DNA from 4 places in the Fundicoccus sp. Sow4_D5 genome. Region 1 is predicted to be linked to each of the others. Evidence: predicted binding sites of a transcription regulator. Region 1 holds the regulator's gene; each other region holds the start of a gene.

Region 1 (8,182 bases):
ACAAAACTGGCAACCTTATAACTCGCTGAAAGCCCCTGGCCGTATGCGTGTGCAAAGTTACCATACGATTGCCCATGGTGCCGATTCGGTTCAATACTTCCAACTGCGTCGTTCAAAAGGTGGCTGTGAGAAATTCCACGGTGCTGTCATTGAACACGTTGGTCATGAAGACACACGAGTCTTTCGTGAAGTGGCTCAATTAGGGCAGGAATTGGAAGCTTTAGGCGACCAATTAATCGGTGCGCGTTCAGACTCTAAAGTCGGTATTTTATTCGACTGGGATAACTACTGGGCATTTGAATTTACCAGTGGACCCAACGTTGACTTATACTATGTTAATCAAGTCCAACACTACTATAACGCCTTGTATAAAAAACAAGTCCAAGTCGACATCCTCCATATGGATTCAGACTTCTCTAACTATGACGTGATTCTAGCGCCGGTTTTATACATGGTCAAAGAAGGCGTTGCTGAAAAATTAGAAAAATTTGTTGAAGCAGGCGGTAGTTTCCTGACAACATTCATGAGTGGAATCGTTGATCAAAGCGACAACGTGCACTTAGGTGGCTACCCAGGACCGCTACGAAAATTGCTTGGCCTATGGGTAGAAGAAATTGATGCGTTAGCACCTAATGCAGCCAATGCGATTACGAGTGCCTCTGACGCGATCCAGTCAGCCGACTACAAAGGTAGCCTCGTCAGCGACCTGATTCACCTTGAAGGTGCTGAAAGTCTAGCGAACTATGATAGCAATTGGTATGCCGGCATGCCAGCAGTTACAAAACATCATTTTGGTAAAGGGACTGCCTACTATATCGGCACCCAGGCAGATGACGATTTAACGGCACACGTCGTTCAATTATTATTAAATGACCAAAACATTGCGACATTAGAAGATGTACCAGAAGGTGTTGAAGTGACGGCTCGCCGCAAAGATGGCACAGAGTTTGTCTTTATCATGAATCACAATGACACAGCCATCAGCACAAACTTAGCCTATGAAGGTTACACAGACCTATTGACAGGCGAACAGTTAACAAACGATTTAGAATTAAAAGGCTTCGATGTAAAAATCGCTGTCAAAGACAAGTAATTCCCGGTCTCATTAGGCCACTAAATATTTTTGCGAATACACACACACAGCAAATACCCGCTACAGCTTTCTCCCCAAGGAAGCTGTAGCGGGTATTTTGTGGTCTTTCTGTCTTTTTAATGGTGGCCAAGCAAAGGAAACGCGAAAGCTAGCGGACTATTTTGCCTGTGGCTTACTTAGGAATTTGGTCTTTGGTTAAGTCATTATGGAAGACTTTGCCGCTGCGCTCGTATAAAACGTCCTTGACGCCGAGGCGGTGGTTGGCCAGGCGGGCCAGGGCGAAAAAGTAATCCGAGAGGCGGTTGAGAAATTTCTGGCAGGCAGGGTTGATGGCCTGCTTTTGCTGCAGCGTCACGGTGCAACGCTCAGCGCGTCGAGTGACAGTGCGGGCCAAATGAATCAGGGCCGCCAGCGAACTTCCGCCGGGCAAAATGAATGATTCGATAACCGGTGGGATGTCGCTGTAAGCATCAATGCGACTTTCGAGCCAAGTCACGTGCTCACTCGTCATGCGAAAAGGGTAGCGCTCAGAAGCTCCAGGCGTCGCCAAATCATTGCTGCAGTCAAACAGATATTGTTGGATCGCCATAATTTCAGTCTGCAGCTCCGGCCACAGATCGCCGTGAGCAGCCACCATGCCGAGAATACTGTTCAATTCGTCGACCGTCCCATAGGCTTCGACTTGCGCACTGTTTTTATGGACAGATTTTCCGCCAATAATTCGGGTCGTTCCATGATCACCCGTTCGTGTGTAAAGTTGCATCATTCTTCCTCCTTGCTTTGCTATAAAAAAAGCTAGACCACTTTGAAAAGGGTCTAGCGAGAGTTTACTTAGTTGACTCTACAGGCCACAACGTAACTGAGCGTTACAATTGATACATGTGTTACAGCCGCCGATATCTTCTACGACACCTTGGCGACAGATAGGACACGTATCGCCCACTTCTGAACCGTAAACCACGTCATCTGTATGACCTTTCGTTAAGTAATGTTCTGTTTCAGCTAATTGAACTAATTGACGCAATTCGTTTTTATCATCGACAATGCGCGTTTCTTCCATTTCGAATAATTCGATGTGATCCACTTCGTTTTCTTCCGCGGCTAGAGTGAGGACTTGTGAGTCACGGGAACCGTCCACATAAACCGTTCCACCTTTAGCGCCACCTTTATAAAGTCTTTCGTATACTTTCTCAACTTGAGAAACAGTATAACCTTTAGGGGCATTAACCGTTTTAGAAATCGAGCTATCCACCCAATATTGAATGGTGGTTTGTGTATCAACGTGAGCTTCGGGAGCTAATTCCATCGCTGAAATGAAGTACTCCGGTAAATTGTTTTCATCCACTTCAGGATGAGCAGTTAAATATTCAGAAACGATATCCGCATTCACTTCAATGAATTTACCTAGACGACCACTTCTGAAATATTTAAAGGCAAAATAGGGCTCTAAACCAGTCGCTACGCCGACCATTGTTCCTGTACTACCTGTTGGCGCAACAGTCAGTAAATGAGAGTTACGGATACCATGTGCTAAGATCCCTTCACGGATGTGAGCAGGCATTTTTTGCATGTAGCCAGTTTCAACGAAGCGTTGACGTAATGCTTGTGTTTCTTGGTCGGTTTCACCAATTAAGAATGGGAAGCTGCCTTTTTCTTTGGCTAATTCAATCGATGTTTCGTAAGCTGTAATGGCCATAGTCTCAAAGACGTCGTTAACGATTTGGTTACCTTCTTTTGAACCGTATAGGCTCTGTGTATAGATCAATAAGTCAGCCAAGCCCATCACGCCTAAACCAATACGACGTTCACCTAGCGCTTGTTTTTGGTTAGCTTCTAAGAAGTAAGGCGTCGCATCGATGACGTTATCTTGCATACGCACACCAACACGAACGGTTTCTTTTAATTTCTCAAAATCTACCGTGTGATTTTCTTTATCGGCCATGTTGGCCAAGTTGACAGCTGCTAAGTTACACACAGAATAAGGTGCTAAAGGTTGTTCCCCGCAAGGATTTGTTGCGACAACTTTTTGACCGTATGCTTTAGCATTGGTGTCTTTGTTGGCATTATCAATAAAGAAGATACCAGGTTCAGCTGAGTAAGTCGCACAAATATTGATTAACTTCCATAATTCACGGGCACGAATTGTACGGTAAGTTTTAACCGCGTAACCGTCTGTTTCCCATTCACGTACGTCACCAACCACTGGCCAGTCCGTGTTATAAGCTGACATTTCTTCCTTAGAGTAGTTTTCAACATCTGGGAATCTTAATTGCCAGTCAGCATCTTCTTCGATGGCTCGCATGAAGTCATCCGTTAAAGTCACTGAAATATTCGCTCCAGTCAAGAAGTCTGGATTATGGACGCTATAAGTTCCGCCATCGCGAATTTTAGCTTCGGCTTCCGCAATGTTGCTTTCAGTGAAACCACCACGACCTGGGAAGTTTTTATAACGTACAATATTTTCAAACATTTCAATTTCTGACATTGAGAAAGGTGAGAATTTTAACTTTTCTTCTGCCAGGCGTTGAATTTGTTCGTCTTTGGATTGTTCAATCAAGTAACGTAACACTCGAGGATTTTGCATTTTTGAGATAATAAATTCAATAATATCTGGATGCCAATCTGCTAGCATAATCATTTGGGCACCGCGACGGCTACCACCTTGCTCAACCAAGTGCGTTAATTGCGCGATATCATCCAACCATGAAACTGAACCAGAAGATTTACCATTAACCCCACGAGCTAGGGTATTACGTGGACGTAAAGTTGAACCGTTCGTCCCCACCCCACCACCACGTGACATGATTTCCATCACTTCTTTACGGTGATCTGAAATCCCTTCGCGTGAATCCGGTACGAAAGGCATCACATAACAGTTAAAGTAAGTCACATCTGTTTCTGAACCAGCTCCGTATAACACACGACCAGCAGGCACAAAGTTCATGCTCATTAATTGCTCGTAGAATTTATCAAAGGACGTTGCACGGTCTGCTTGGGTTGTTTCTGTCGCTGCTAAACCACGGGCATTTCTTTTAGCGATTTGTTCATAATAAACTTCTAAAGGCTTATCCAAAGTGTCAATATGACGGGTCACAAGACCGCTTTCTTTTTCTTGTGTCTCTTCTAAAGAACCACGGTATTCTTCTTCTAACCAAATCACTGCTTCATTGCGTTCGAAATTTAACTGTTGAACAATCCCAATCCCGCGTGCAGGATATTTAGGATCTGCTTTAACCGTTAACACAACTAAATCGCCAGGAGCTAAAGTAGTTTTGGCCGAATCTTTAAAGGCGTAACGATCGAGCATCACCATACGCGAAACACCTTTATGCGTAATTTGCATGTCATCGGTCATCGGAAAAATCTGAGGAAACTGTTCAATATCTTTGTTTAATTGAGCTTGATCCCACTCAATGTATTTTTTAATTTCTGTAGCCATCCTATCATTACCCCTTTATTTACTGAAATATCAACTTTAAGACAACAACGTGTATTCTTATAGATGAATTGCCATATATTGTGTTAAAAGAAAAGAACCACCACAATATATGGTGGTTCATTTGTCATCTAGTTTAAACTAAATCAATCTGATTAGCTAGTCTAACACACAATTTATACAATTACTTAACTATTAAAAGTTTAGAAAAACAAACACATACTCTAGTTGCTTAAAAAATCGTCTGTCTTATAATGACTTAACTTAATTAGTCTAACATCGAAACTATTAACTTACTAGGGGGAAAATTGGGTAAATAAAAGACCCGTGTAAATGTTCGATGCCATCACTGAAACAGTGAGTTTTCAGGCGTCTTACATTTGCACGGGTTGGAATAAAAATTAAGTTAACCTATGTAATATTAAGAGAAGAACTCTTTAATATCTTCAGAAACAACCACTTCACCAGCTGTTTTCTCTAAAATTTCTTCCACAGTTACGCCAGGAGCGTGTTCTGTTAAGTAGAATTTACCGTCTTTGATTTCAAAAACTGCTAATTCAGTGATCACCATGTCAACTGCATTGGCTGCAGATAATGGTAAAGTACACTCAGTTAATAATTTAGAGTTACCTTTTTTATCAGTATGTTGAATTGAAGCAATAACTTTTTTAGCGCCAACTAATAAATCCATCGCGCCACCCATACCTGGAGCCATTACACCTGGAACCATCCAGTTAGCAATGTTACCAGCTTGGTCTACTTCTAATGCACCTAAAACAGTGACATCAACGTGTCCACCACGAATAATTGCAAATGAAGTTTGTAAATCAAATGTTGAAGCACCAGGTAATAAAGTGATTGGTGCGCCCCCTGAGTTACCATAGTCTGGTGTTAATGTGTCTTTTGTTGGTGTAGCACCAAAACGAAGCGCACCATTCTCTGCTTGTAAAATAACGTTTACGCCGTCAGGAATATAATTTGCTGAAGCGTTAGGGATACCAAAACCTAAGTTAACGATATCTCCATCTTTAAATTCTTGTCCAATACGACGAGCAATCAATTCTTTTGGATTCATTATTATGCTTCTCCTCTCAACATATTGTTTCTACCCCATAATTCACGGTAGTAGTCGTAACGTTCTTCTTCAGTTTGACCTTGAACAATATAGTCTACTAAGATACCAGGAACTGTTACATCCGTTGGTGCGATGTCGCCAACTTCAATAATCTCATCAACTTCCGCAATAACAATCTTAGAAGCTAAAGCTAATTCAACAGAAATTGATTTAGCCGTACCAAAACTATATAAGTTACCATATTTGTCCGCTTTATTTGCTTTAATAAAGGCAACATCTAGGTTAACGGGATCATAGATTAAGTATTCTTGACCATTACGTACAATTTTGTCTTGCTTTTCTTCTTGTAATGTACCGATACCAACTGGAGTGACAACGGCACCAAGACCTGCGCCACCTGCACGAATCATTTCAACAACAGTTCCCATTGGAACGTAATCTACTTCGATTTCACCCGCTAAAAATTGCTTGTTGAACGCTTTTGACGTTCCAGTATGAGCGCCGACAAATTTTTTGATTTGACGGTTTTCCGCTAATTTACCCACATCGTGCTCTTCACCTGGATAACCAGTTACTGGTTGTACTAAAGTTAATTCGTTAGTTCCGGCTTCTACTAAGCCATTAATTAATTCAATCGGTGTCGATACACCTAAGAAACCTGAAGTACCTAAAGAATCACCTTGTTTAACTTTAGCTACGGCTTCTTGGACAGTAATAATCTCTGCCATGAGTTTTCCCCCTTATAAAAAGTTTATATTTGGCCTTTAAATAAAATGACGCATAACGTCAGCGCTTACAATAAACATTCTATGTTGAAACATAAAAATCTGCCACCATCGAAAATTAAAGCGTACTATAAGCTATTCTTATAACTTTTCGAACAAAATAAACCCAGCAATCAAACGGTTCTGATAATGTTGGTCAAAAGACTTCTCAAAAGCGATCCTTTATTGTATAATAGTCAAAGAAAGTCAATGTTAGTGAAAAAGGAGGGGTAACTTTGTCGCAACGTAACATGTCGGACATTATCGAAGCGTATCTAAAAGGTTTTTTACGTAATAATGAGCAATTAGAAATAAAACGCAGCGATGTAGCCGAACGCTTTGACTGCGTCCCTTCACAAATCAATTATGTCATTAATACGCGCTTTACCCAAGAACATGGTTACATGGTCGAAAGTAAACGTGGTGGTGGAGGCTACATTCGCATATTTAAAATTCGTGTCGTGGATGAAGTGGATCACATTGACCAAATGATTGAATTAATTGGTAGCCAAATCAATCAACGAAATGGCATCAATTTGGTTGAGACGTTGATAGATTCTGGTATAATTACTCAACGTGAAGGTACCTTGATTTTATCGGTCATAGAAAAATCAGTATTGCACAGTATCTCAAGCCAAGAACAATCTGCCAGAGCCATGTTGCTCAAAACTTTCTTAGTACAACTAAGATATACAATAAAGTAAGAGGTGAAATGAATGTTTGAAGAACTATTTACAGAGAGTGCCCGTCAAGTCATGATATACGCAGCTGAACAAGCGTATTATTTAAGACATCAAGCGGTAGGCACAGAACATATTCTTTTAGGACTAGCCCGTGAAGAACAAGGAATTGCTGGAAAAGCTTTACGCGAGGTGGGTGCCGACTATCAATCACTATTGATGGAGCTTGAAATAATTCATGGCAAAGTCGTGAATCCGCGCGTCGAAGGCGAAATCGTCATTCCTTATTCACCTAGATCTAAAAAGATTATTATGAATGCATCTAATGACGCCAAACGTCTAGGTGCACCAAAAGTTGGCACAGAACATCTACTATTAGGTATGTTAAAAGAAGAAATTTTAGCAACAGTCTTATTGAAAAATTTAGGCATTAATATAAATGAATTACGCAAAAAAATCTATGAATTAATTGGTATTAATGGCAATAACGAGCGTGCTCAAATGGGTAACAAACGTGGCAATGGCCGCCAAAGAGGTCAACAAGCCGAAACAAGCCAAACACCAACATTAGATTCTGTTGCGCGCGACTTAACACAACTCGCTCGTGATGGCAAACTCGATCCAGTTATTGGTCGTAAAAAAGAAATCCGTCGTATCATCCAAATCATTAGCCGTCGTTCGAAAAACAACCCAGTCCTCGTAGGAGAACCTGGTGTTGGTAAAACAGCGATTGCTGAAGGCTTAGCCCAAAGAATGATTGACGGCGAAGTACCAGAAGATATCGCAAGCAAACGCTTGATGATGTTAGATATGGCATCTTTAGTCGCAGGTACGAAATATCGCGGTGAGTTCGAAGAACGTATGAAGAAGATTATTGAAGAAATTGCAGCCGATGGCCAAGTGATTCTCTTCATTGATGAATTACACACATTAATCGGCGCAGGTGGTGCAGAAGGTGCAATCGATGCATCTAACATCTTGAAACCTGCACTAGCACGTGGAGAAATCCAAACAGTGGGTGCAACAACTTTAGATGAGTACCAAAAGTACATTGAAAAAGATGCTGCTTTAGAACGTCGTTTCTCAAAAGTTCAAATCGATGAACCAACACAAGTCGAATCTATTCAAATTATT
Region 2 (8,182 bases), on a different contig from region 1:
GGAGGCGGCTTGCTCTTGTTAGTGTTGGTCTTGTTCCTTTATGACCGCCAAATGGAATCGTTAACCGGTGCGAAAAGTTGGTTTATTATTGGGCCATTTTCATTCCAGCCTTCAGAGTTATTTAAGCCTGCTTTTATTGTTTTCTTAGCGAGAGTCGTTACCGAACATAATAGTAAAAATATTCAACGTACTTTGAAAACTGACTGGGTACTATTAGGGAAAGTAGCTCTGTTTTCATTACCACCCGTTATTTTGATTCAACTACAAAATGACTTGGGAACCAACTTAGTTGTTTTAAGTATTATTGCCGGTACAGTCTTAATGTCTGGCGTTTCTTGGAAAATACTTGTTCCATCACTTTCTGTCGTTGTAATCTTTGGTGGAGGTTTGATTGCCTTAGCAGCTTTTTACCCAAATATTTTACTGGATTCTGGCATATTCCAACCCTACCAATTAGAACGTATTAATAGTTGGTTGAATCCATTTGGGGATGCTCAGGGTAATAGTTACCAACTTGCTCAGAGTATTATGGCAGTAGGCTCAGGACAATTAGCAGGTAAAGGATTCGGAATCTCAGAAGTCTCTGTACCTGTTCGTGAGTCAGACTTTATCTTTACGACGATTGCCGAAAGTTATGGCTTCCTTGGTGGATCGGTTTTGCTATTCATTTATTTCTTACTTATTTATCAAATGGTTCAAACATGTTTTGAAACGAAAAATGAATTCTACACCTATATTGCAACAGGTGTTATATCAATGATTCTTTTCCATATTGTTGAAAACATTGGAATGACTATTGGTTTATTACCTATTACCGGGATTCCTTTACCATTCGTTTCACAAGGGGGATCAGCCTTACTAAGTAATATGATTGGTATAGGATTGATTCTATCTATGCGTTACCACCATAGAAGTTATATGTTTTCAAATAATGATCAATTTAATTACGATTAATGACAAACCAAACAGATTGAAACAGCTTCCCAAAGTGTTGCAATTTCTGTTTGGTTTTTTGTATGCAATTCATCGATTGACGGTAATATTTACTAAAGGTATAATGGTTTTAAGGATAAGCGACGATATAACAGAGCTTATGGACTGTTGTAATTAAGAAAGGGTGGAGGATAGATATGATAAAAGAAATCAATCAATTATGGGTTCAAGCGGGTGACAAGATAGATGGAGAAGTAATCTATACAATCGGTTTATCTAGTCAATTACAAGATGAGGTCGGTGATATCAGTTTTGCTAGTATTGCAGATTTAGGGACAATTGAAGCCGACGAGACTTTATTGAATGTAGAAGCTTCAAAAGCAGCAATTGAAATTCCCGCACCATTCTCAGGGACAATTATTGAACGTCACGAAACCGCTGAAGAAACGACTAGTTTATTAGACTCGCCTGATCAAGCTTCAAACTGGCTAGTTCGCATGACAGCAAGTGAAGCAAATGCATTTGCTTCACTATAAGTAACTAAATATAGTTAGAAATAAATAATGACTTCACACAGATTGATGGGTGTGAAGTTTTGTCCTAGTATAAGGGATTATAAAATATAGGTGGACTTATCATGCTTCAGGATACTTGTCTTGGTAGGAAGTAAATTTAAAAGAAAACCTAGTCTCGCTAAGGAAATTCGCCGTGTTGCCAATACGACACATGCTTTCGGGCATCTTCAACGCCGTGTCACCAATAGACACGTGCGCCAGAGTGCTAATCAGACACAGTACTTATATAAAAACCTGACAGAAAAAGGTGTCCATTGTCACGTCGAAGGACGATTAAAGCTTGGTGCTACTATTAAATTATCGTCAAAATCATTGTAGCAGCCACCTTTCATCTGTTCTAAAGTATCGTAAACAAGATGCAAGAGCTAATTCGGTCGCTAAACAACTAGGGTCTCTTTAAGGCCTAATGAAAAAACACGCTCACTTTATTGAAAAGTTGGGCGTGTTTTAATGTTTTACATGGACGACTTCGAACTAATGGAACGCTTGATTAAATCCTTGAAAATCGATAAACTCTCATGATTTTCTAGAAATGTTAATTCTGGATGCCATTGGATGCCGATAATGCTCTGGTTATCATCAACTACTTCAATTGCTTCAATGACATTATCAGGACTCCAAGCGGAGACTGTTAAGCCTTTACCTAATTCTTTGATTGCTTGATGATGAATTGAATTGACATAGCTGTTATTGTCAATGATTTCAGCAATATGCGTGCCAGATTTTACTTTAATCGAGTGAGTGGAAAACTCTGGTTGAGATCGTTGAACGTGTTGAATCGTAATTGATTCATCTTCGGATAAGTCTTGTAGTAAGCTTCCTCCTAAAACCACATTTATTAACTGTAAGCCACGACAGATACCTAAAATTGGTTTTTTCTGGCGAATCGCTTCTTTGACTAAAGCGACTTCACATTTGTCTCGTTCAGGTGAAGTTGGTCCAATTACTTTTCTAGGTTCTTCACCATACAACATTGGGGTCACATCTTGTCCGCCAGTCAGTAAGAGCCCATCAATTAATTGGATATATTCTTTAGCAAAAGTAGCATCATTAATGGGAATAATAATGGGTGTGCCTCCTGCCAGACTGATGGCAGTTGAGAAGCCAGTAGAAGAGTAATTAATTTTGAATGCTTCAAAATCATCGTTTTTAAAAGCAGATGTATTGCCTGTAATACCTATAATAGGGTGTGTCAATCAAATGCTCCTTTCTGTAAGCAGTTATAAACCTATTATAGCCTAAGAAGAGTGAAAATCAAACCCAAAATTAAAACTTGATGAGAAAGAAAGGGGTGTTTTTCCTTTTTTGTAAAAAAGTGACGGTGCTTTTAGTAATTTACTGTGAATTAAGTTATAATGTTTCAATGAAGCAAGGAGTGATGGCGTGGATTACCAAAAAGCGATACAAGATGTCAAAAAAGGAAATTTGAAGGCAGTTTATACGATTTTCGGGTCAGAATTGTTTCTACAACAGGAATTTCTGCAGATTTTATTGAATCAATTCGGCGAGGCTGACAATTTAGATATGGCAAAAATTGATTTAAGCGAGCAATCACTTGATGCTGCATTAGATGAAGCAGAGATGTTTTCTTTTTTTGCTGAATATCGACTTATAATTGTAGAGAACGTCCAGTTTTTGAATGCAAATTCGAGTCAAAAGTTATCAACGAGTGAAGAAAAACGTTTGTTAGATTATATCAATAATCCGAACGAAGCCTCTGTGATTGTGTTTGTTATACCTTTTGATCAAGTGGATAAACGAAAAAAATTAACAAAAGCTTTTCAAAAGCAAACTGCTTTTATTGAAGTGAATCCTCTGAAAGAACAAGAGGTTAGCCGCTATATCCAACGTTATATTGAAGGGGAACAGTTAAACATCACCCGAGAAGCCAGTCAAGAATTGCTTGTGAGAGTGAATTATCAATTAACAGAAGCGATGGGTGAAATTTCAAAACTGAAGAGTTTTAGTTTAACAGGCCAGCCAATTACAATCGATGTTGTGAGAACCTTGGTGCCACGAACGCTTGAGTCCAATGTATTTGAATTAACAGATGCTGTCATGAAGAAAAGAGTGGATAAAGCCGTTCAGATTTATCAAGATTTAATTTTAATGAAACACGAGCCAATTGCCTTACATGCCTTGATAATTTCTCAGTTTAGATTAATTATTCAAAGCAAATTACTGAATCAGCAAGGTTATTTAGAAGCAGATATTGCAAAAGAATTGAGTGTCCATCCTTATCGAGTTAAGTTGGCACTACAATCTGGCCGTCGTTCAAACTTGAAGCCGTTGGCTGAATTTTATGATGAATTAATTGAAGTCGATTATCATATGAAAACAGGTGTTGGTATTAAAGAAACACACTTTTACTTGCTATTAACCAAACTGGTTTCGTTAGCATAATTTTTTTGATGCTTGCAAGGAAACCGAACTTAAACCAGAAAATGAAAGCTTTGAAAAGGAGAAACACGTATGAGTCAAACAATTAGAATCGGTATCTGTGGTTATGGCAATCTTGGTAGAGGAGTCGAACGCTCGATTTCTCAACAAGCCGATATGTCATTAGTCGCAATATTTTCAAGAAGAGGCAAGGCTGGGGTTGAACCGCTTAATCCTTTGACGACGGTAGAACATTTAGATCAAATGATTCATTATCAAGATAAAATTGATGTGATGATTTTATGTGGTGGATCAGCAACCGATTTGCCAGAACAAACACCAATGATTGCGCAATATTTCAATACGATTGATAGTTTTGATACGCATGCAAAAATACCAGAGCACTTTGCTGCTGTTGATAAAATTGCTCAAAAGCATCAGCATGTGAGTATTATTTCAGTCGGTTGGGATCCGGGCCTATTCTCCATGAATCGGGTCTTAGCAGAAACAGTCCTACCTGTAGGTGAGACGTATACATTCTGGGGGAAGGGGTTAAGCCAAGGGCATTCAGATGCTCTTAGACGCATTGAAGGCGTTAAGCATGCCGTTCAGTATACGATTCCTTCAGAGCAAGCGATAAAGCGAGTGCGACAAGGAGAACAACCGAAACTATCCACTGGACAAAAGCATACGCGTGAATGTTATGTCGTGTTAGAAGCTGAAGCAGACGCAGAAGGCATTGAGCAAGAAATCAAAGCAATGCCAGACTATTTTGCCGAATATGAAACCAGTGTTCAGTTTATATCTGAAGCGACATTGCTTGCAGAGCATAATGAAATGCCACACGGTGGAGTGGTTTTAAGAAGTGGTCATACGGGGGAAGAGACTAAACAAACTTACGAATTTAATTTAACTTTAGGATCGAATCCTGAGTTTACCGGAAGTGTCTTAGTCGCTTATGCACGCGCAGCTTATCGAATGAAGCTAAAAGGGCAAGTAGGTGCAAAAACGGTCTTTGATGTAACGCTTAGCGAGCTATCGCCAAAAACACCAGAAACTTTACGAAAAGATTATTTATAAGGAACAAAAAAAGCGTCGAAGCTCACTCGATAAAGAGTGCTTCGACGCTTTTAAATTAGAATTATTTAGATAATAATCCGCTTAAACGAGATTTGTCACGAGCAGCTTTATTCTTGTGAATAAGACCTTTGTTTGCTGTGCTATCAATTTCCTTAACGGCTAATTTAAATAAATCTGCTGCGTTCCCTTCGCCAGTTTCCACTGCATTACGGAAGTTTTTAATTGCTGTACGCATTCCAGCAACGTGAGCACGGTTTACTTCAGATTTACGTACGTCTTGACGAATACGTTTGATTGCTGATTTGTTATTTGCCATGCTAGTCACCTCTTTCCTGTTTATTTGCTATTTAAGTCTGAGACTTAGTCAACAAGAAACATTATACATGAAAACACTACCTATGTGCAATATTAAAAAATCATTTTTGAACAAAATATTAATAATAGTTATTTGATAAAATCAGAAAGATAGGTAGATATTGACGAAAGTGTTATAATAAAGGAGTAGTAAACCTACCTAAATGATGCATAAGAGAGGAAGGTCGAGATGGTGGATTTTAAAGTCGTATCACCTTATGAACCTGGCGGAGATCAACCGCAAGCAATTAAAGAATTAGTTGCTGGATTAAATGCCGGTAAAAAAGAACAAGTCTTACTTGGAGCGACAGGGACAGGTAAAACCTTTACTGTTGCCAATGTTATCCAAGAAGTAAATAAACCAACCTTGGTACTGGCCCACAACAAAACACTAGCTGGTCAATTATATAGTGAATTGCTAGAATTTTTTCCTGAGAATTCAGTTGAATATTTCGTTTCTTATTATGATTATTATCAACCAGAAGCATATGTCCCTTCATCCGACGCTTACATAGAGAAAGAATCGAGCGTCAATGATGAAATCGACAAGTTACGTCACTCGGCATCTAGCGCTTTATTAGAAAGAAGAGATGTCATTGTAGTAGCTTCTGTTTCCTGTATTTATGGACTTGTTAATCCGGAAAACTACCGGGAACATGTATTGTCTTTAAGACAAGGTCAAGAAGTGAGTCGCAATGATGTACTCAGTCGATTAATTGAGATGCAATTTGTTCGTAATGATATCGATTTTCAAAGAGGAACTTTCCGAGTTCGTGGGGATGTATTAGAAATATTTATGGCTTCTCGCGACAAAGAAGTGATCCGTGTTGAATTTTTCGGAGATGAAATTGAAAGAATCCGAACAGTGGATGTCTTAACGGGTGAAATTAAAAGTGATGTGGAACATTACCCCATTTACCCTGCGACTCACTTTGTTGCTAATGATGAACAAACACTTTCAGCTGTTGAATCTATTCGAGCTGAATTAGAAGAAAGATTAATTGAATTACGTGAAGAAAATAAATTATTAGAAGCCCAACGTTTAGAACAACGGACGAATTATGATATTGAGATGCTACTTGAGATGGGATATTGTAGTGGAATTGAAAACTACTCTCGTCATATGGACGGTCGAAAACCAGGAGAGGCACCTTATACCTTAATTGATTTCTTTCCGGATGATTTCTTAATCGTAGTTGATGAATCTCACATGACGATGCCACAAATTCGTGGGATGTATAACGGAGACCGTGCTCGTAAAGAAGTTCTTGTAGATTATGGCTTTAGATTACCTAGTGCTGTGGATAACCGACCTTTAAGACTGGAAGAGTTTGAAGCGAAAGTAAATCAAATCCTATATATTTCAGCTACCCCAGGACCTTATGAGTTAGAACATACAGGCGGCAAATTTATCGAACAAATTATTCGTCCGACCGGTCTATTGGATCCAATTATCGAAGTTCGTCCGATTGATGGACAAATTGATGATTTAGTGAAGGAAATTAGCTTACGTTCTGAGCGTAATGAAAGAGTCTTTATTACGACATTAACGAAGAAGATGTCAGAAGATTTAACAGACTATCTTAAAGAACTAGATATTAAAGTGAAATACTTACATAGTGATATTAAAACGCTTGAACGAACAGAAATTATCCGAGACTTACGTCTAGGTATTTTTGATGTTCTAGTAGGGATTAACTTATTACGAGAAGGCTTAGATGTTCCAGAAGTGTCATTAGTCGCAATCCTGGATGCAGATAAAGAAGGTTTTCTACGTAGTGAACGAGCACTCGTTCAAACGATTGGTCGTGCTGCCCGAAATGAAAATGGACGCGTGATTATGTATGCCAATAGAATTACTAAATCAATGGATTATGCTTTAGCGGAAACTGAGCGTCGTCGTGGGATTCAACAAGCCTATAATGAGAAACACGGCATTGTGCCTAAGACGATTAAGAAAGGCGTCCGTGATTTAATCCGAATCAGTCACGATATCGAATCTGAAGAACGAGAAGAGAATATCTTAAAACAATTTAAAGCTTTATCTCGTTTACAGCGTGAAGAAGAATTGGAACGCTTAACACTAGAGATGAAACAACATGCTAAGGACTTGAACTTTGAGGCAGCAGCAGATCTTAGGGATATCATTATGGAATTACGTGCATCATTCAAATAAGCACTCACATGAAACCAACATTATATAGATAAGTATTCATTTAGGAATGTCTATAGTAATGTTGGTTTTTGCTATTTTAGATAAGTAAATTTTTAATTAAGATACATAAATGAAGTGAGCTTTCTTCCTTCTTATTTATTTTTACTCTATAATTAGGAATCAAGATAACAAATCTTAGAGAAAGGGGATGAATATGAGTAAAACGCAACGTATACCGAGTTTTGATGGCTTAAAAGGTTTAGCGATTGTTTCAATTATTGCCTATCATTTATTTCCATCAGTGATACCTGGGGGCTTCCTCATGGTGAATACATTTCTTGTGATTTCCGGATATTTTTTTGCAAGAAAGATGGAACAAATCCCTGATATTAATTACAAAATAAATTGGTCACGGGTATGGCAATATTTAAAGAAAACAGTCGAACGTTTATTTATACCCGTGTTTTGGATGATTTTATTAGTAGTGGTGGGATTATTGCTTTTCTATCCACAAGAACTCAAGCACATTCAATCGGATGTATTTTCAGGCTTATTTTTTTATAATAATATTTTTCAAATATCTGCTGAACGTTCCTATTTTGTCCAGATGACAAATGCCTCGCCTTTTACGCACCTTTGGTACAATGCATTATACTTACAGTCATTTTTAGTGAGTATTCCCTTAATTTTATTGACTCGTCAGTTG
Region 3 (8,182 bases), on a different contig from region 1:
AGCGAGTCTGCAATTGACCTAACATCTTGTAAACAATCTGTCCCATATGTTGACGTGAAAGTGGTGTAAACATCACGATATCATCGACTCTGTTTAAGAATTCTGGTTTAAAATGTTGTCTCAATAACGCTCTTACTTGATTTTGAGTATTTTCTTCGATATGCCCTTCATCATTCACACCTTCTAATAGTAAATGTGAACCGATGTTACTTGTCATAATCAGCACAGTATTTTTGAAATCAACAACACGCCCTTTAGAGTCGGTTAAACGACCATCGTCTAACACCTGTAATAAGACATTAAATACATCTGGATGGGCTTTTTCAACTTCATCTAAAAGTACAATCGAATAAGGGTTACGTCTAACAGCTTCAGTTAATTGTCCACCTTCTTCATATCCAATGTAACCAGGAGGTGCTCCAATTAAACGAGACACATTGTGTTTCTCCATATACTCAGACATATCAATTCTCACCATATGATTTTCATCATCGAATAAAACTTCCGCTAAAGATTTGGCTAGTTCAGTTTTTCCGACCCCGGTTGGACCTAAGAATAAGAAGGATCCTATCGGTCTATTCGGATTTTGGAGTCCAGCACGTGAACGTAAGACGGCTTCTGTTACTTTCTCAACTGCTTCATCTTGACCAATCACACGTTTATGTAAGGTTTCATCTAGGCGTAGTAACTTGTCTCTTTCACCTTCAACTAAACGAGTCACTGGAATTCCAGTTAATCTTCCAACAACTTTCGCAATTTCTTCGTCAGTCACACGTTCTTGGGTGAGACGAGTGACTTCTTTGGCTTCTTCAGAAGCTTCTATTTCTTTTAATTCCTTTTCTAGTTGTGGGATTCGACCATGACGCATTTCTGCAGCTTTTTCTAAATTATAATCTGCTTCTGCTTCTTCTAATGTACGACGAGCCTCTTCCAAAGCTTGACGTTTATCACGAATAGCATTCATGGATTCTTTTTCAACTTCCCAACGTAATTTCAGGTTATTCGCTTCTTCGCGTAACTCGGCCAATTCCTCTTGAATAAGTTCTAATCGTTTTTTACTCGCATCATCGTTTTCTTTTTTCAAAGCAGCTTCTTCGATTTCGAGTTGCATTAAACGACGCGTCACTGTATCCATTTCAGTTGGCATCGAGTTCATTTCAACTCTGATAGTTGCACATGCCTCATCAACTAAATCAATGGCTTTATCTGGTAAAAAACGATCTGTAATATAGCGATCAGAAAGTGTAGCCGCCGCAACCAAAGCATTGTCATGGATATTCACCCCGTGGTGAATTTCATAGCGTTCTTTCAACCCTCGTAAAATACTAATCGTATCTTCCACTGTCGGTTCTTGAACGATGACACGTTGGAATCGACGCTCTAATGCTTTATCTTTTTCAATATTTTCGCGGTACTCATCTAGAGTGGTGGCTCCGATACAATGTAACTCTCCTCTTGCAAGCATAGGTTTCAGAATATTCCCTGCATCCATTGAACCTTCTGTTTTTCCAGCGCCCACAATAGTATGAATTTCATCAATGAATAATAAGATACGTCCTTGTGATTGTTTCACTTCTTTAAGAACAGCTTTTAGACGTTCTTCAAATTCTCCACGGTATTTCGCTCCAGCGATAAGAGAGCCCATATCCAAACTATAAATTTCTTTATCTTTTAGGTTCTCTGGCACATCTTTACGTACGATTCGGTGGGCTAACCCTTCAACAATAGCAGTTTTACCCACTCCGGGCTCCCCTATTAGAACTGGGTTGTTTTTAGATTTACGTGAGAGAATGCGGATAACATCGCGAATTTCTTCGTCACGTCCAATGACGGGATCTAATTTATTCTGTTTAACTGCTTCATTTAAATTAATGGCATATTTAGCTAAAGACTCGTAAGTTTCTTCTTGGTTTGCTGAAGTCACACGGTCTCCCCCTCTCAATTCTTTAATTCTTTCATTTAATTTATTCTTAGTTAACCCATTTTCTAGTAAAAACTTCGTTAATGGATTATTTTTCTGTTCAAATAAAGCTAACATAAATACTTCTGTCGCCAAATACTCATCTTGAAATTCACTGGCTATTTTATTTGCTTCAGATAATAGCTGCTGAAATCTTTGGCTAAACTGTTGTCCATATTGAACATTTGCTCCTGACACAGTAGGTAATTGATCAATTTCGTTTTCTACCAATGTTTTGAATTCGCTCAGCGGCACATTTAACTCTTCATATAAATTATAAGCAAAATGATCCGGTTGCAAAAAGACAAGCCACAAATGCGGTATGTCAATTTGTTGTTGCTGACGTGTTATTGCGATTTGCTGTGCTTCACCTATCGCAGTTTGCATTGTTGTTGTAAATTTATCAATCACAGTTTCACAACCTTTCATTTATCCGTTTAGTCATTAGTCAAAATTGGTCAATTAGTTTTGACCAAAAAGTAAGCTCTTTACGAGCTACCTATAGTATATACCCTTGGTCAGGAAAGGTCAATGCATATTTTAGTCCTTTTTTGAAAAAATGAGACCTTACTTCCTGGGGAAATAAGGTCTTCGTTTTAAAAATTGAGATGGTCTCGTTCTTTAGTTTTAGCAACTTTACGCCAATCTAGAAAACCTGCGTCTAATGCGCGCAACAGGGCTTCTGCTGTACTAACATTTGTGGCCAATGGAATTTCATAGACATCCGACAGTCGCAATAAAGCAGATATATCTGGTTCATGTGCTTGCGGCGTTAATGGATCTCGGATAAAACAAACCAAATCAATTTTATTGTCAGAAATATAAGCACCTATCTGTTGGTCCCCGCCTAATGGTCCTGATTTAAAACGGTGAACTTTTAAGTCAGTCGCCTCGATGATTCTTTGACCAGTGGTTCCTGTCGCAAACAAGGTATGTTCTGCTAGTACTTCACGGTATGCAATCGCTAAATTAACTATATCGTCTTTCTTTTTATCATGTGCAATTAAAGCAATATTCATTCTACACCTCTTCATTGACTTTGTTACTTCAATCTAACCACATATTGTTGTCTCCTGCAATCTTTTTGTATAGGCTTTCAAATATGAACAGAAAAAAACACCAAGCGCTGTCTTTGGGCTGAAAGTTTCAGGGCTTGGTGGTTTTACCGGTCATAGCAGCAAATAATGGACTGAATTCATTAACTAGTAGACTAAAAAGAGGTTGTGAATCATACTAAATTATGTGGTGGTTAGTATGCGCTACTATGAGGTTAAAGGAACTATAACAAAGATTTATTAATTGATTATTAACTAAAATGTTTTTTAGAAAATTCGTGTTTTTATTCGTATTCTGTTAAAATAAAACGGATAATATGGGAGGTAGTATTTTGACTTTAACAGTAGCATTAGAAAGAAACTTCGGTTATTCGACTTTTAGACCGGGACAAGAGGATATCATTTCTGCTTTGATGCAAGATCAAGATGTTCTTGGCGTCTTACCGACTGGTGGAGGAAAATCCGTTTGTTATCAATTACCTGCTATATTGAAAGCTGGTTTAACAATTGTAATCTCCCCTTTGATCTCCTTAATGCATGATCAAATTGATTCTTTGAAACAACATGGTATTTCAGCTGATTTCATTAATTCTTCTCTAACTCAACAAGAATATTCTGAAATTCGTTACCGCTTGCGTCAAGGGGGGGTGAAACTGTTATATATCGCGCCTGAACGTTTAGAAAACCAATTTTTTGTTAATGAAATTTCTAGATTACCAATATCGATGATCGCTGTTGACGAAGCACACTGCGTGTCTCAATGGGGGCATGATTTCCGTCAAAGCTATCGCCAAATCAGCTCTTTCATAGACGCATTGCCTCATCGTCCTACCATAGCAGCTTTTACGGCTACAGCTACCGAATTGGTGAGAGGCGATATAATTGAACAGTTACAATTAACTGAACCAAACGTATTCATCAATTCTTTTGATCGGCCTAACATTAAGTTTACAGTTAAAGAGCCTTCAAATAAAATGCAAGAGTTAAAAGATTATTTGAAAGATGCAGAAGATTCCACGATTATCTATGCTCAAACTCGTAAAAATGTCGATCAAATTCACGAGCATTTATTGAAAAGTGGCCATTCGGTCGCCAAATATCATGCTGGTTTATCAGCACAAGTGCGTGCAAATGCTCAAGATGATTTCATTTACGATCGTGCGAAAATTATGATCGCAACCAATGCTTTTGGGATGGGAATCGATAAGACTGACGTGCGAAAGGTGATTCATTATAATATGCCAACTGATTTAGAGGGCTACTATCAAGAAGCCGGACGTGCTGGACGTGATGGTTTAGAATCTGAAGCAATTCTATTATTTGGGAAGCAAGATATTGTTTCAAGTAAGTTTTTAATTGAAAACAGTCAGGACCCTACAAGTATTTCACGTTTAGATACGATGATTCAATACGCTAACCATACCTCTTGCTTACGTCGCTTTATTTTGAATTATTTCGGGGAGAATAGGCAAGTCGATTGTATGAACTGCTCTAGTTGCTTAAGTGAATTTACTACGGTCGAAGTCACTAGAGAAGCCCAAATGGTATTGTCTTGTATCGTACGTATGAAACATAGTTTCGGTATGACAATGATTACGAATGTCTTGCGAGGGAGTAAGGAAAAGAAATTACTAGATTGGGATTTTGATGAATTATCCACTTATGGTCTTCTCAAACATAAATCAGAGTCTTTCGTAAAAAATGTTATTTCCCTTCTGCTGGCCAATCATTACTTAAATTTAAACCAACATAAAGGGCTTGAGCTCACTAGTCGAGCACAAGCTTTGTTAAAAGGCGACGAACAGTTGATGATGAAAAAACAAGTTGATTCTGCACGCAACAGTTCGAGACGTAATGTTTTTGTCACTATCTCAGCAGAAGATCCTGATTTATATGAAGCACTACGTGTTTTACGCAATGACCTTGCAAGCGAAGCAGGTATGCCTTCTTATATCATCTTCAATAACAAAAGTTTAGTGGATATGGCAAATAAAAAACCCACGACTTATCAAGCCTTCCTAGAAGTTGATGGCGTCGGTTCTGTTAAGGCTGATAATTATTGGAAAGTTTTCACAGATTTAATTAAAAAATACGAAGCCAAGTCTTAGCACTTGGCTTTTTCTGATTTTTGGTTGATGGTTTTTGGTTGATAGTTTTTTTCGCGTGTGAATCGGGTTGAAGCTACAAAAGCTGAACTCGCCGTCACGGCCAGGGGCAAAATTGGTGCTCGCCGTTACGGCCAGGGGCAAAATTGGTATTCGCCGTTACGGCCAGGTGCAAAAATGGAACTCGCCGTCACGGCCAGGGGCAAAAATGCTACTCGCCGTCACGGCCAGGGGCAAAATTGGTATTCGCCGTCACGGCCAGGGGCAAAAATTGGTATTCGCCGTTACGGCCAGGGGCAAAAATGGTATTCGCCGTTACGGCCAGGGGCAAAAATGGTATTCGCCGTTACGGCCAGGGGCAAAATTGGTATTCGCCGTTACGGCCAGGGGCAAAAATGGAACTCGCCGTCACGGCCAGGGGCAAAAATGCTACTCGCCGTCACGGCCAGGGGCAAAAATGGTATTCGCCCTCACGGCCAGGGGCAAAAATGGAACTCGCCGTCACGGCCAGGGGAAAAATTGGTATTCGCCGTCACGGCCAGGGGCAAAATTGGTATTCGCCGTTACGGCCAGGGGCAAAAATGCTACTCGCCGTCACGGCCAGGGGCAAAATTGGTATTCGCCGTTACGGCCAGGGGCAAAAATGGTATTCGCCGTTACGGCCAGGGGCAAATATTGAGTCATCGTATTTTATGCGGTGAATCTTTATCTTTGTAGTGAAAAATATTGTGACTGAATTGATCCTTAAAAGATAGATTATTGTTTTTGTATGAATGTTTTGTTGAATTACGGATGAAGTGTTTATTCATTACTTTTATTATTGAATAGACGTTTAACATACCTCCAGACAGTTGCCAGGCCTTATACGGATTCAGCCCCTCATAAGGCAACAGAATCCCTAGCGCACATATTAGTCGCAATGTTGCTTTCTCCTTCCCTTCACAAAAACCACACTCCTTACAAATGATATAATAACGTGTCACTTCTAAATTAAACTCTCGACAACGCTCACAGTAAAGTCCTTTCTTTAAGTTTATAAATCGCTCTTCCGATAGGGAATACCGACGGTTATCAATTTTATGCATTGCCCGTAATTTCATGGCTTCATCTCTAAAATCACGATTAAAAACAGCTGGAAGATTAGCGAGTCTTTCACATTCAAACCGTAAGTCACGATAAAATTGCAGGAGCTTGGCATTTTTTAGATAGGGAATGTCTGAGACGCCTTCCTCAATGTTAACTGTATCTTCCTCATTAATAAACACAACATAGTACTGCAATTCTCTTAAAGCTGAAAATTGTCTTGCCACATGCTCAAAAATACTCCTGCTTCGCTCAACTTGCTTAAAGACATCATGAAATTGTACAATTCCATTAACAGTTAGCTTCTTGTCCGAAAATTGATAGGCTGCTCGATAATTCTTAACTTCAAAACAAATCCAACCAACTTCACAAATTAATACAGCATCCAGTTGAATCTCACCCGCTTTTGTTTGCAGACGTAAATCAAACACCCACTCCCAACTAGCCGCTGACTCTCTTTGGGAAATTTGTGAAAACTTCACTTCCCCTTCATGTCCACATTCTTTCCAATAATAATCTTTTGCCTCTTGCTCTAACAAAGCCTCTCTATTATTGAGTTCTGACAACCACATATGTTGTTGCGACATCTTCACACACATTAATTTAACCTCCCATATTAACTTACTACTATTAAATACGTAAATTAATGTCAAATATGTTTTTGTCAGACCAATCTTTAGAAAATATTAAGAAACAGGCCACTGACAATCAGTAGCCTGTTTCTTTAAAATCAAATATATTATTAGTTTATCTAACCAGAAAAGCCAAGCGCTATTCTTGCATATCGACTCATACGGTCTGGTTGCCAAGGTGGATAAAATGATAATTCTAACTTAACCTCGTCCACTTCGGCCAATGCCTTTACAGTACGATCAACTTCATCAAAAATCACATCTGCCAATGGACAAGCCGGTGTTGTCAGTGTCATCAAGACATAAGCTACATTATTTTCACGATATTCCACATCATAAACTAAACCTAAGTTGACAATATCTATTCCTAATTCTGGATCAATCACTAATTCCAGTTGTTCAATAATCCGTTGTTTCATCTCTTGCTCAGCACTCAGATTAAAATCATCACTTGATTCTGGTATGCTCTCTGGTAAATCAGTCATCAGAATACTCCTCTCAAAATAGTCTCCTGTTTACTTTATCACAAAAGAAGGCATAGGGGTAGAGGGATAAATTGGTTCGAAACCTAAGATTCTGTTATAATCGTAAAGAATATAACAAAAGGAGATTGATTATGCAGCAACAACTCATCGCTATCGATTTAGATGGCACCACACTAAATGATAAATCACAATTAAGTCGCTTAACGATTCGAACATTACGACTGTTAAGCGAGCAAGGACATCTAATTTCGATTGTGACTGGACGACCTTTTCGTAATAGTTCCGATTTATACCGCCAACTGAATATTCAGGCTCCGATGGTCAACTTTAATGGCGCCCTCTGTCATTTCCCTGGACAGCCCAACTGGCTGCCATACTATCATCAAGACTTGGATCGTGAGATTGCATTTGAACTGTTTGCCAATCAAGAGAAGTTGGAAATTGAATTATTGATGGCTGAAGGTCGCGACAGATTATATACAACTTCACTTCAATTACCAGATAGTCCCTACTATCCGGTTGATTTAGCAAACGTCGATAAACTATCACGCGAATCATTGACTTTTAACCCGACAGCTTTGACTATATTTTCAGCTGAAGAAAAGCAAAAGACCATCGAACAGAATATTAATCAAGCCTATGGCGATTACGTGTCTGTGCGTACATGGGGAGGCGAACTTCCTGTATTGGAAGTGGTTCATAAAGGCATTAACAAAGCAATTGGTGTCCAAAGAATTGCAGAGTTTTACCGAATTCCTCAAGCAAAAATCATCGCTTTCGGCGATGAGGAAAACGACTTAGAAATGTTGCAATTTGCTGGAGTGGGTGTCGCAATGAAAAATGGTCGTTCAACTGTCAAAGC
Region 4 (8,182 bases), on a different contig from region 1:
TTTCAAAAGATTAGTTTAGACGTATCGAATATTGCATAAGGAGCCGATGTAAATGACAGTCGAAACAGTGGGCAGAAGTTTTCTTTCGTTAGATGAAGCCTTAGATAGCTTTAGCTTTACACAAGAAGCCGTTCAACCGACGCCATCAGGACGTTATCGAATAGGGATATTAGGGGGGACATTTAATCCACCTCACCTTGGTCATTTGTTGATGGCAGAACAAGTAGGCAATCAGCTAGAACTTGATGAAGTTTGGTTTATGCCAACAGCGAAGCCGCCTCATGCACCAGGAAAAGAAACGATCGCTTCACAGCATCGTTTACAAATGGTGCAAAAAGCGATTGCCGGTAATCCATTATTTAGATTACAGCCTTATGAAGTCAATCGTGGTGGGAAAAATTATACTGTCGACACGATGCGTCATTTCGTTTCTGAATTTCCGGAGTCTGATTTTTATTTTATCATTGGCCAAGATAGTGCACGTGATTTATATACTTGGCGCAATATTGATGAGCTCGTTCAACTCGTTCAGTTAGTAGGCGTTAGGCGACCTGGAGAATTACCTTACAATAGCGCTTATCCAGTGTTATGGGTAGATTCACCATCTGTTGATATAAGTTCGACTGAAATTCGTTTACGTGTTTATTTAGAGCAATCAATTCGTTATCAAGTTCCGCGTGAAGTGGAAGAGTATATCGAGAAACACAGACTCTATTCGAGCAAATAGAAAGAGGGCAATAATATGAGTATCATGTATTCTAATGAATTCATCAATTGTTCACGCGATGACTTACTTGGAGAGTTACGCAAACAAATTAAGCCAAGTCGTTTTGCTCACGTTTTACGTGTTGAAGAGACAGCTTTAAAAATTGCTGAGCCTTTGGGTGTAAATCTAGAAAAAGTCAGTATTGCTGCCTTGATGCATGATTTTGCAAAAGAAATGGATGATCAAGCGATGTTTCATTTGGCCTTTGCTTATTGGCCCAATGAAGCGTTAAAAACAGCAACGGGTGATATCTGGCATGGTCCTGCAGCAGCGCAAATTTGTCGAACTGACTTCAACTGTCAGGATGAATCGATTTTAAAGGCTATTGCTGGACATACGACTGGTTGGTTTGAAATGGACCAACTTGCAAAAATTATCTATATGGCTGATTACATCGAGCCAGGGCGAGATTTTAAAGGCGTTAAGAAAGCTCGTCGACTGACTGGTGAGAACCTCACAGAAGCCTGTGAGTATAAAATGATTCGTACAATAAACTATTTACTGAAGCAACGAGTAGCCATTTTCACTGGAACCATCGATATTTATAATGCTTGGGTGAGTACACAAGAGAGTTCAATTTAAAGGGAGACATTATGACAAATAAAAATTATGAAAATTTAGAAGTAATTGTAAAAGCCGCAGATGACCGTTTAGCTCAAGAAATTATGGTAATGGATGTTGCTCAATTAACACCATTAGCAGATTATTTCATGGTAATGCATGCTAAAAATGAAAAACAATTAGGCGCAATTGTTGATGCCATTGTTGAAGCAGCTGAAAAGGCAAGTATTCCAGTAAAAAGTGTCGAAGGTAAAGAGGGTGGCAAATGGATCCTAATCGATTTATATGACATTATTGTTCATGTGTTCTACTATTCAGAACGTACACATTACAATGTGGAAAAAGTTTGGAGAGATGCACCACTCGTTGATATTTCAGATTGGATTGCTGGAGAATGAGTTTTTCCGAAATAGCACATGTTTATGATCGTTTTAATGAACTTGATGCTTATGAAGCGTGGTTAGACTTTACGTTAAATTCGCTTGCTCAACAGCCAAAGCAAGTGCTCGATGTAGCTTGCGGGACCGGCTGGTTTCCGCAGTTGTTAGCGCCATTCGTCGATCATATTACTGCAATTGATATTGATGAAGCGATGCTGGATATCGCTAGGAAAGAACAACAGCCCGGAGGAAACATTGAGTTTCAAATGGCTGATATGTTGGCCTTAGATAACTTACCTACTAACTTTGACTTAGTCACTTGTTATGCGGATTCACTGTGCTTCTTAGCAGACCAACAACAGGTTGCTCAAGCTATTAGTCAAATGTATCAAAGACTATCTGACGGAGGTACTCTATTGTTTGATGTGTGGACACCTTATCAAATCAATCAAGTTTTTGACGGATTTAATTATTTTGATAGTGATGACACTGCTGCGATTATTTGGGATAGTGAATCTGAACCGAGTAGAAACCAAGTGAGTCATTATTTAAGCGTGTTTGAACAAACAGAGTCTTCTTTATACAAACGTGTAGACGTCGAATTAACAGAGCGAACCTATCCATTAGAGACTTATCTAAGTGCTATAAAAGCGGCAGGTTTTGGCGATAAAAACATCGAGGTTTTAGTTAATTTTGGAACTAGTCATTTGCATAAAAAACGTGATCGTCAAACAGATCGTTGGTTCTTCCGTTGCGTTAAATAGTGTAGACATTCTTATTTTTGAGGTGATGTATTGAAAGTTGTTGGAATTATAACTGAATATAATCCCTTCCATCATGGGCACCATTACCAGCTTCAAGCGGCTAAACAAACAAGCCAAGCGGACGTTCTCATCGTTTTGATGAGCGGCAATGTCGTTCAGCGAGGTGAATTTGCCGTCTTGGATAAATGGCAAAGGGCTCAATTAGCCGTTCATTACGGAGCAGATTTAGTTCTGGAACTACCTCTATTAGCTAGTCTTCAATCAGCGGACTATTTTGCTAAGACGGGTGTTGAACTCCTGGCGAGGCTTGGCTGTGATACGGTGGTGTTCGGAACGGAAACGGCAACGGAATGTGAACTTAAGGCTCATGTCGCTTGGCTAGAGGAGAATGAGGTGGCTTTACAAGCAGCGATTCAGACATACTTAGCACAAGGTTTTTCTTATGCTGCTGCAATGCAAATGGGCATAGATGAATTAAAGACACAAGAAACAGAAGGCGTTCCATTAGAAACGACTTTTAATCCGACGAGCCCCAATCATATGTTAGGGATTCAATATGTAAAAGCGAATCAAGCCCTAAAACAACCGATGGATATCTTAGCAATTCCACGACTCCTTTCAGCCCAGCAGGCAGAAGTATTTATTCAATTTGATAGCGAACAAGCTAAAATACACAGTGGCAGTCACATTCGTCAACTTTGGCGACAAAAGGCATTAACGACAGATAGTCTTCCGGAAGAAACTTATAAAGAATTAAATAAGGGCCATTCTGTAGGCTGGGAAGACTACTGGCTGCCATTGAAGTACCAACTAACTTGTCATCGTCCAGAGACTTTAAGGCAGGTTTTTGGCGTCAAAGAAGGCCTCGAACATTTATTGTTAAAAAACATCGATACCGCGCTTAGTTTTTCAGACTATCGCCAATCATTAATTTCGAAACGCTGGACGCAATCATCTATTCAAAGAGTCTTGCTAGCCGTACTTTTAGATATTCAAACTGAAGAGTGGGAAAACTACCGCTCAAACATTGAAAAGCGACCTTTATTACGTATTCTTGCTTATCGACCAGCAGGCAGAATCTTGCTGAAACGTTTAAAGAAACATAGTAAAATAGAGTTATTTAGTAACTATGTCCAAAAGTATCAAAAACGGTATGATTTGATGCTAAGAGCAGACCGGATAGTCGCGATAAATCCTCGCGTAAAGGTAGCTGAACAAAACTATAGTCGCTATCCAATACAAGGTGAAAACTAGCCATTTTAATAGTGATATAAAAGTTTAAATAAATTAAAGTGAAAGATTGACAACACTAGTGAAGTTAAGTATAATTTAGTTTGTCGTTTTAGAGGTGATATTATGAAATGGACGATTAGACAGATTCAAGAACATAAAGGCGATTTACTCAATTTTGATGTTCAATTATCGGTCTTTGATCAGGTTAAACTGAGAGATGATTCGGTTATTCATTTGGACCCCGTTCGTGTGGTAGGATATTTCGTACCCTATGATCAGGATATTGTCTTGCACTGTGAACTTACAACAGTGATAACTTTACCATCAAGCCGCAGTCTGAAACCAGTCCGAGTAGAACTATCCGTTCCTATAAGTGAACGTTACATTCTTCCCGGTCAAGCGTATAATGCTGAAGATTACGAGGAAACCGCAATCGAACTTGAATTCGATTATATCGACCTCGACGCGGCTGTCGTAGACGTGGTATTATTAAATATACCCGTGCGTGTCATTGCTCCTGATGAAGAAGAAGGCGCAATGCCGTCAGGTAATAATTGGACAGTCGTAACAGAGGAAGCATACAATGCTCAAAAAGTTGAAGAACAAGTTGAATCGGTAGATCCACGCTTTGAAGCCTTAAAAACGCTAAAACTTAAAGATGATGAATAAACGCATTATCTTGAACCCAAATTAAACCAGGAGGTGTAAGAAAATGGCAGTTCCAAAAAGAAAAACATCAAAAGCAACTAAAAGAAAACGTCGTACGCATTTTAAATTAGAAGTACCAGGCATGAACAATTGTCCTGAATGTGGTGAATTAAAATTAAGCCACCGTGTATGTTCATCATGTGGTTTCTACGATGGCAAACAAGTTGTTGAAACAGCAAAATAATTTACAGAATAAACCGGTGCCTAGTGCACGGTTTTTTTTTTACTCTTTTTTAGAAAACCAAAACATCCAACCACTAAAACTACTGTGAAAATAATGCCATATTCACGTTCCAAATAGTAACTAAGCAGTTTGAAGATATGCGAACATTAAGACTAAGTATTAAGTGAACATGGATCAAATCAGTTGAGTAAACCGATCAAAATCATGTCGCTTTGATTAGATTTAGTGTAAAGTTTATGAAGAACTAACAGGCACTTTATTTGACCTTCTTGATGGAAGAATAAAGTTGACCTTTTTTGACCTATGGTTTATACTAAAACAGTAAACTAATTAAAGGTTAGTAATTAAGGAGGAAATCGAATGAATTTAGTACCTACGGTAATAGAGCAATCGTCTCGTGGCGAACGTGCTTATGATATTTATTCACGATTATTAAAAGATCGTATTATTATGTTAAGTGGACCAATCGACGATAACGTTTCGAATAGTGTGATTGCACAATTATTATTCTTGGATGCACAAGATCCAGAAAAAGATATCTACCTATATATAAACTCTCCAGGAGGAAGCGTCACATCAGGAATGGCGATTTATGACACGATGAACTTTATCAAATCTGATGTCCAAACAATTGTGATTGGCATGGCAGCTTCAATGGGGTCATTCCTATTAGCAGCTGGTACAAAAGGTAAACGTTATGCTTTACCTAACGCTGAAGTAATGATTCACCAACCTTTAGGTGGAGCACAAGGGCAAGCAACTGAAATTGAAATTGCGGCTCGTCACATCTTAAAAACGCGTGACCGCTTAAATAAAATTATCAGTGATAATACAGGTCAACCGATCGAAGTGGTTGAAAAAGATACAGATCGCGACAATTATATGTCAGCTGAAGAAGCAAAAGCCTACGGTCTGATTGACGAAATTATGGAATCCAGTAAGAAATTAAAATAAAATCAAAGAAACTACGGTGCTTTTAAAAGCACCGTAGTTTTTTTGTTTGCGCACAAGTTTACATATTTTGACTAATCAGATACAAGAAGAGGATGAAAACAAGTGAAAGCGCATAAATAATGACAAGGAGTATTGTGAAAAATATACATGATTGGACAAAAAAAGACCATCGTAAGCGCTTGTCATTTTTGATAGAAAACTAAGCTAATTCAATCATTTTGATTGCCATAGCGTAGGATTCATGCTATTATATAGTTTGTGGGGGATTATTACGTTAATTAATAGTTAGTGTTACACTAGACTATTGGACGGAAGTTGCCCATACGAGGAGGGACACTATGGAAGACGTGTTTTCGGTTATACAAGCTATAGTGCCAGATATTCAAGAAGTACTTTCGCTTAGAATTTCGATTCTTCATGAATTAGAACAAACATCGCATCGGATTGGCAGAAAATCTTTGGCACAAAAAGTTCAAGTAACCGAGCGAGTCTTAAGGACAGCAATCGATGTATTACGTGAACAGTCACTAGTCGATGTCAATAATGCAGGAATTAAGTTAACTGCATTTGGTCGACAAAAGATTGAAAGCTATGATGTGTTAGCTAGAAAAGCCAATCGTTTATATGGCTTAGAAATAGCGTTAAAAAAACATTTGAATCTAGAACACTGTTGGGTAATTCCAGGTGATGCTGATTTAGATGAGTTTGTTTATGAAGTGATGAGTCAAGCAGTTCAAGAAGTCTTAAGTACGCATTTATCATTAGGTCGTAATGTGATCGCAGTTACCGGTGGTTCGACTCTTGCAAATATAGGAGGTTACTTCGATGAGAGTCTTTCATCAGAACGTGAATTAGTCTTCGTACCGACAAGAGGTGGCGTAGGTGGTTCGATTCATATTCAATCTAATAATGTAGGTGGCTTGATGGCACAACGTACGAATTCTACTTTTATTCCATTGTTTATTCCAGAAAAAATTACTCAAGATACATCAAAGATACTCTTGATGGATCCTTCCATCAAAAAGGCAATTGAAATGAGTCAGCAAGCAGATTGTTTGTTGCTTAGCGTCGGCGCTGCTGAAGTTATGGCAGACAGACGAGACATAACACCGCAACAGCATCAAGAAATCATTGATGGTCAAGCTGTGGGAGAAGCATTTGGCGTGTTCTATAATCGCGATGGTAAAGCAGTCATTCGACTACCACGTATGGGCATCCAATTAGAGCATCTCGATCACATCCCCTTGATAATCACTGTCGTCGGTGGTGCCTCGAAAGCAGAAGCTACAAGTGCCTTTTTCAAACTTGCCCCAACTCACGGATGGTTAATTTGTGATGAAGGCATAGCTAATCAGGTTTTAAAAGGGGAAACCCTATAAAATAAAATTCCTTAAGGAGGAAGTCAGATTATGACAGTAAAAGTTGGTATTAATGGTTTTGGACGTATTGGTCGTTTAGCATTCCGCCGTATTCAAGAGGTAGAAGGTTTAGAAGTTGTAGCAATTAATGACTTAACAGATGCAAACATGTTAGCTCACTTATTAAAATATGATACAACTCAAGGACGTTTCAACGGTGAAGTTGAAGTACTAGAAGGTGCTTTCAAAGTTAACGGTTCAGAAGTTAAAGTATTAAGCAATCCAAACCCTAATGAAATTCCTTGGGGAGACTTAGGAGTAGATATCGTTTTAGAAGCTACTGGATTCTTTACTTCAAAAGAAAAAGCTGAATTACACTTACAAGGTGGAGCAAAACGTGTTGTTATTACTGCACCAGGTGGAGACGATGTTCCAACTGTAGTTTATAACACTAACCACGAAATCTTAACAGGTGACGAAACAGTTATTTCTGGTGCTTCATGTACTACAAACTGTTTAGCTCCAATGGCAGATGCTTTAAATAAAGAATTTGGTGTTGTTGAAGGTTTAATGACAACTATTCATGCTTATACAGGTGACCAAAATACTTTAGATGCACCGCATAAAGGTGGCGACTTCCGTCGTGCTCGTGCTGCTGCAGAAAACATTATTCCTAACACTACAGGTGCTGCTAAAGCAATTGGTTTAGTAATTCCTGAATTAAAAGGTAAATTAGACGGAGCAGCTCAACGTGTTCCAGTTGCAACAGGTTCATTAACTGAACTAGTAACTGTTTTAGATAAAAAAGTTACTGTTGACGAAGTTAATGCAGCTATGAAAGCAGCAGCTAACGAATCTTATGGTTATACAGAAGACCCGATCGTTTCTTCTGATATCGTCGGTATCACTTACGGTTCATTATACGATGCAACTCAAACAAAAGTTATGACAGTTGGCGACCACCAATTAGTTAAAACTGTTGCATGGTATGACAACGAAATGTCATATACTGCTCAATTAGTACGTACTTTAGAGCACTTCGCTAAACTATAATAAAAAGAAGAGCATAGCGTTTAAACAAGCGTCTATCCAATTATTGGCGGGGAGGCAAGACGCTTCCCTGCCATTTTGCGTGTAAATTTAACTCATTAGGAGGAAAAAATATGGCTAAAAAAACAGTTAGAGATTTAGATGTTAAGGGCAAGGTTGTTCTTGTTCGTGTTGACTTTAACGTGCCAATGCAAGATGGCAAGATTACGGACGACAAACGTATT

Evidence for each region. The regulator CtsR, encoded in region 1, represses protease genes until heat stress. The targets are predictions, from matches to a motif close to TTGGTCAAAAAAGGTCAAANA.
Region 2: a site for CtsR is predicted at 2,801-2,821, ahead of holA (DNA polymerase III subunit delta). Genes of this name have one in related genera too.
Region 3: a site for CtsR is predicted at 2,475-2,495, ahead of clpB (ATP-dependent chaperone ClpB). Genes of this name have one in related genera too.
Region 4: a site for CtsR is predicted at 4,880-4,900, ahead of clpP (ATP-dependent Clp endopeptidase proteolytic subunit ClpP). Genes of this name have one in related genera too.

Annotation. Positions count from the first base shown of each region.
Region 1 covers NZ_JBQKLF010000002.1:130,539-138,720, forward strand. The annotation lists gene ACTQ45_RS04925 (beta-galactosidase) at 1-1,093, shown strand, start outside; gene ACTQ45_RS04930 (cob(I)yrinic acid a,c-diamide adenosyltransferase) at 1,266-1,856, opposite strand; gene ACTQ45_RS04935 (vitamin B12-dependent ribonucleotide reductase) at 1,935-4,532, opposite strand; gene ACTQ45_RS04940 (3-oxoacid CoA-transferase subunit B) at 4,951-5,604, opposite strand; gene ACTQ45_RS04945 (CoA transferase subunit A) at 5,607-6,332, opposite strand; gene ACTQ45_RS04950 (CtsR family transcriptional regulator) at 6,605-7,072, shown strand; gene ACTQ45_RS04955 (ATP-dependent Clp protease ATP-binding subunit) at 7,085-8,182, shown strand, end outside.
Region 2 covers NZ_JBQKLF010000001.1:385,614-393,795, forward strand. The annotation lists gene ACTQ45_RS01910 (FtsW/RodA/SpoVE family cell cycle protein) at 1-954, shown strand, start outside; gene ACTQ45_RS01915 (glycine cleavage system protein H) at 1,131-1,469, shown strand; gene ACTQ45_RS01920 (gamma-glutamyl-gamma-aminobutyrate hydrolase family protein) at 1,964-2,704, opposite strand; gene holA (DNA polymerase III subunit delta) at 2,892-3,911, shown strand; gene ACTQ45_RS01930 (diaminopimelate dehydrogenase) at 3,981-4,967, shown strand; gene rpsT (30S ribosomal protein S20) at 5,029-5,283, opposite strand; gene uvrB (excinuclease ABC subunit UvrB) at 5,512-7,497, shown strand; gene ACTQ45_RS01945 (acyltransferase family protein) at 7,691-8,182, shown strand, end outside.
Region 3 covers NZ_JBQKLF010000001.1:476,632-484,813, reverse strand. The annotation lists gene clpB (ATP-dependent chaperone ClpB) at 1-2,389, opposite strand, end outside; gene ACTQ45_RS02355 (methylglyoxal synthase) at 2,557-2,979, opposite strand; gene recQ (DNA helicase RecQ) at 3,348-5,123, shown strand; gene ACTQ45_RS02345 (hypothetical protein) at 5,181-5,837, shown strand; gene ACTQ45_RS02340 (nuclease-related domain-containing protein) at 5,801-6,802, opposite strand; gene ACTQ45_RS02335 (metal-sulfur cluster assembly factor) at 6,955-7,320, opposite strand; gene ACTQ45_RS02330 (Cof-type HAD-IIB family hydrolase) at 7,452-8,182, shown strand, end outside.
Region 4 covers NZ_JBQKLF010000006.1:141,727-149,908, reverse strand. The annotation lists gene yhbY (ribosome assembly RNA-binding protein YhbY) at 1-39, shown strand, start outside; gene ACTQ45_RS08720 (nicotinate-nucleotide adenylyltransferase) at 53-727, shown strand; gene yqeK (bis(5'-nucleosyl)-tetraphosphatase (symmetrical) YqeK) at 743-1,348, shown strand; gene rsfS (ribosome silencing factor) at 1,360-1,725, shown strand; gene ACTQ45_RS08705 (class I SAM-dependent DNA methyltransferase) at 1,722-2,471, shown strand; gene ACTQ45_RS08700 (tRNA(Met) cytidine acetate ligase) at 2,502-3,725, shown strand; gene ACTQ45_RS08695 (YceD family protein) at 3,828-4,373, shown strand; gene rpmF (50S ribosomal protein L32) at 4,417-4,596, shown strand; gene clpP (ATP-dependent Clp endopeptidase proteolytic subunit ClpP) at 4,957-5,550, shown strand; gene ACTQ45_RS08680 (sugar-binding transcriptional regulator) at 5,889-6,929, shown strand; gene gap (type I glyceraldehyde-3-phosphate dehydrogenase) at 6,960-7,961, shown strand; gene ACTQ45_RS08670 (phosphoglycerate kinase) at 8,072-8,182, shown strand, end outside.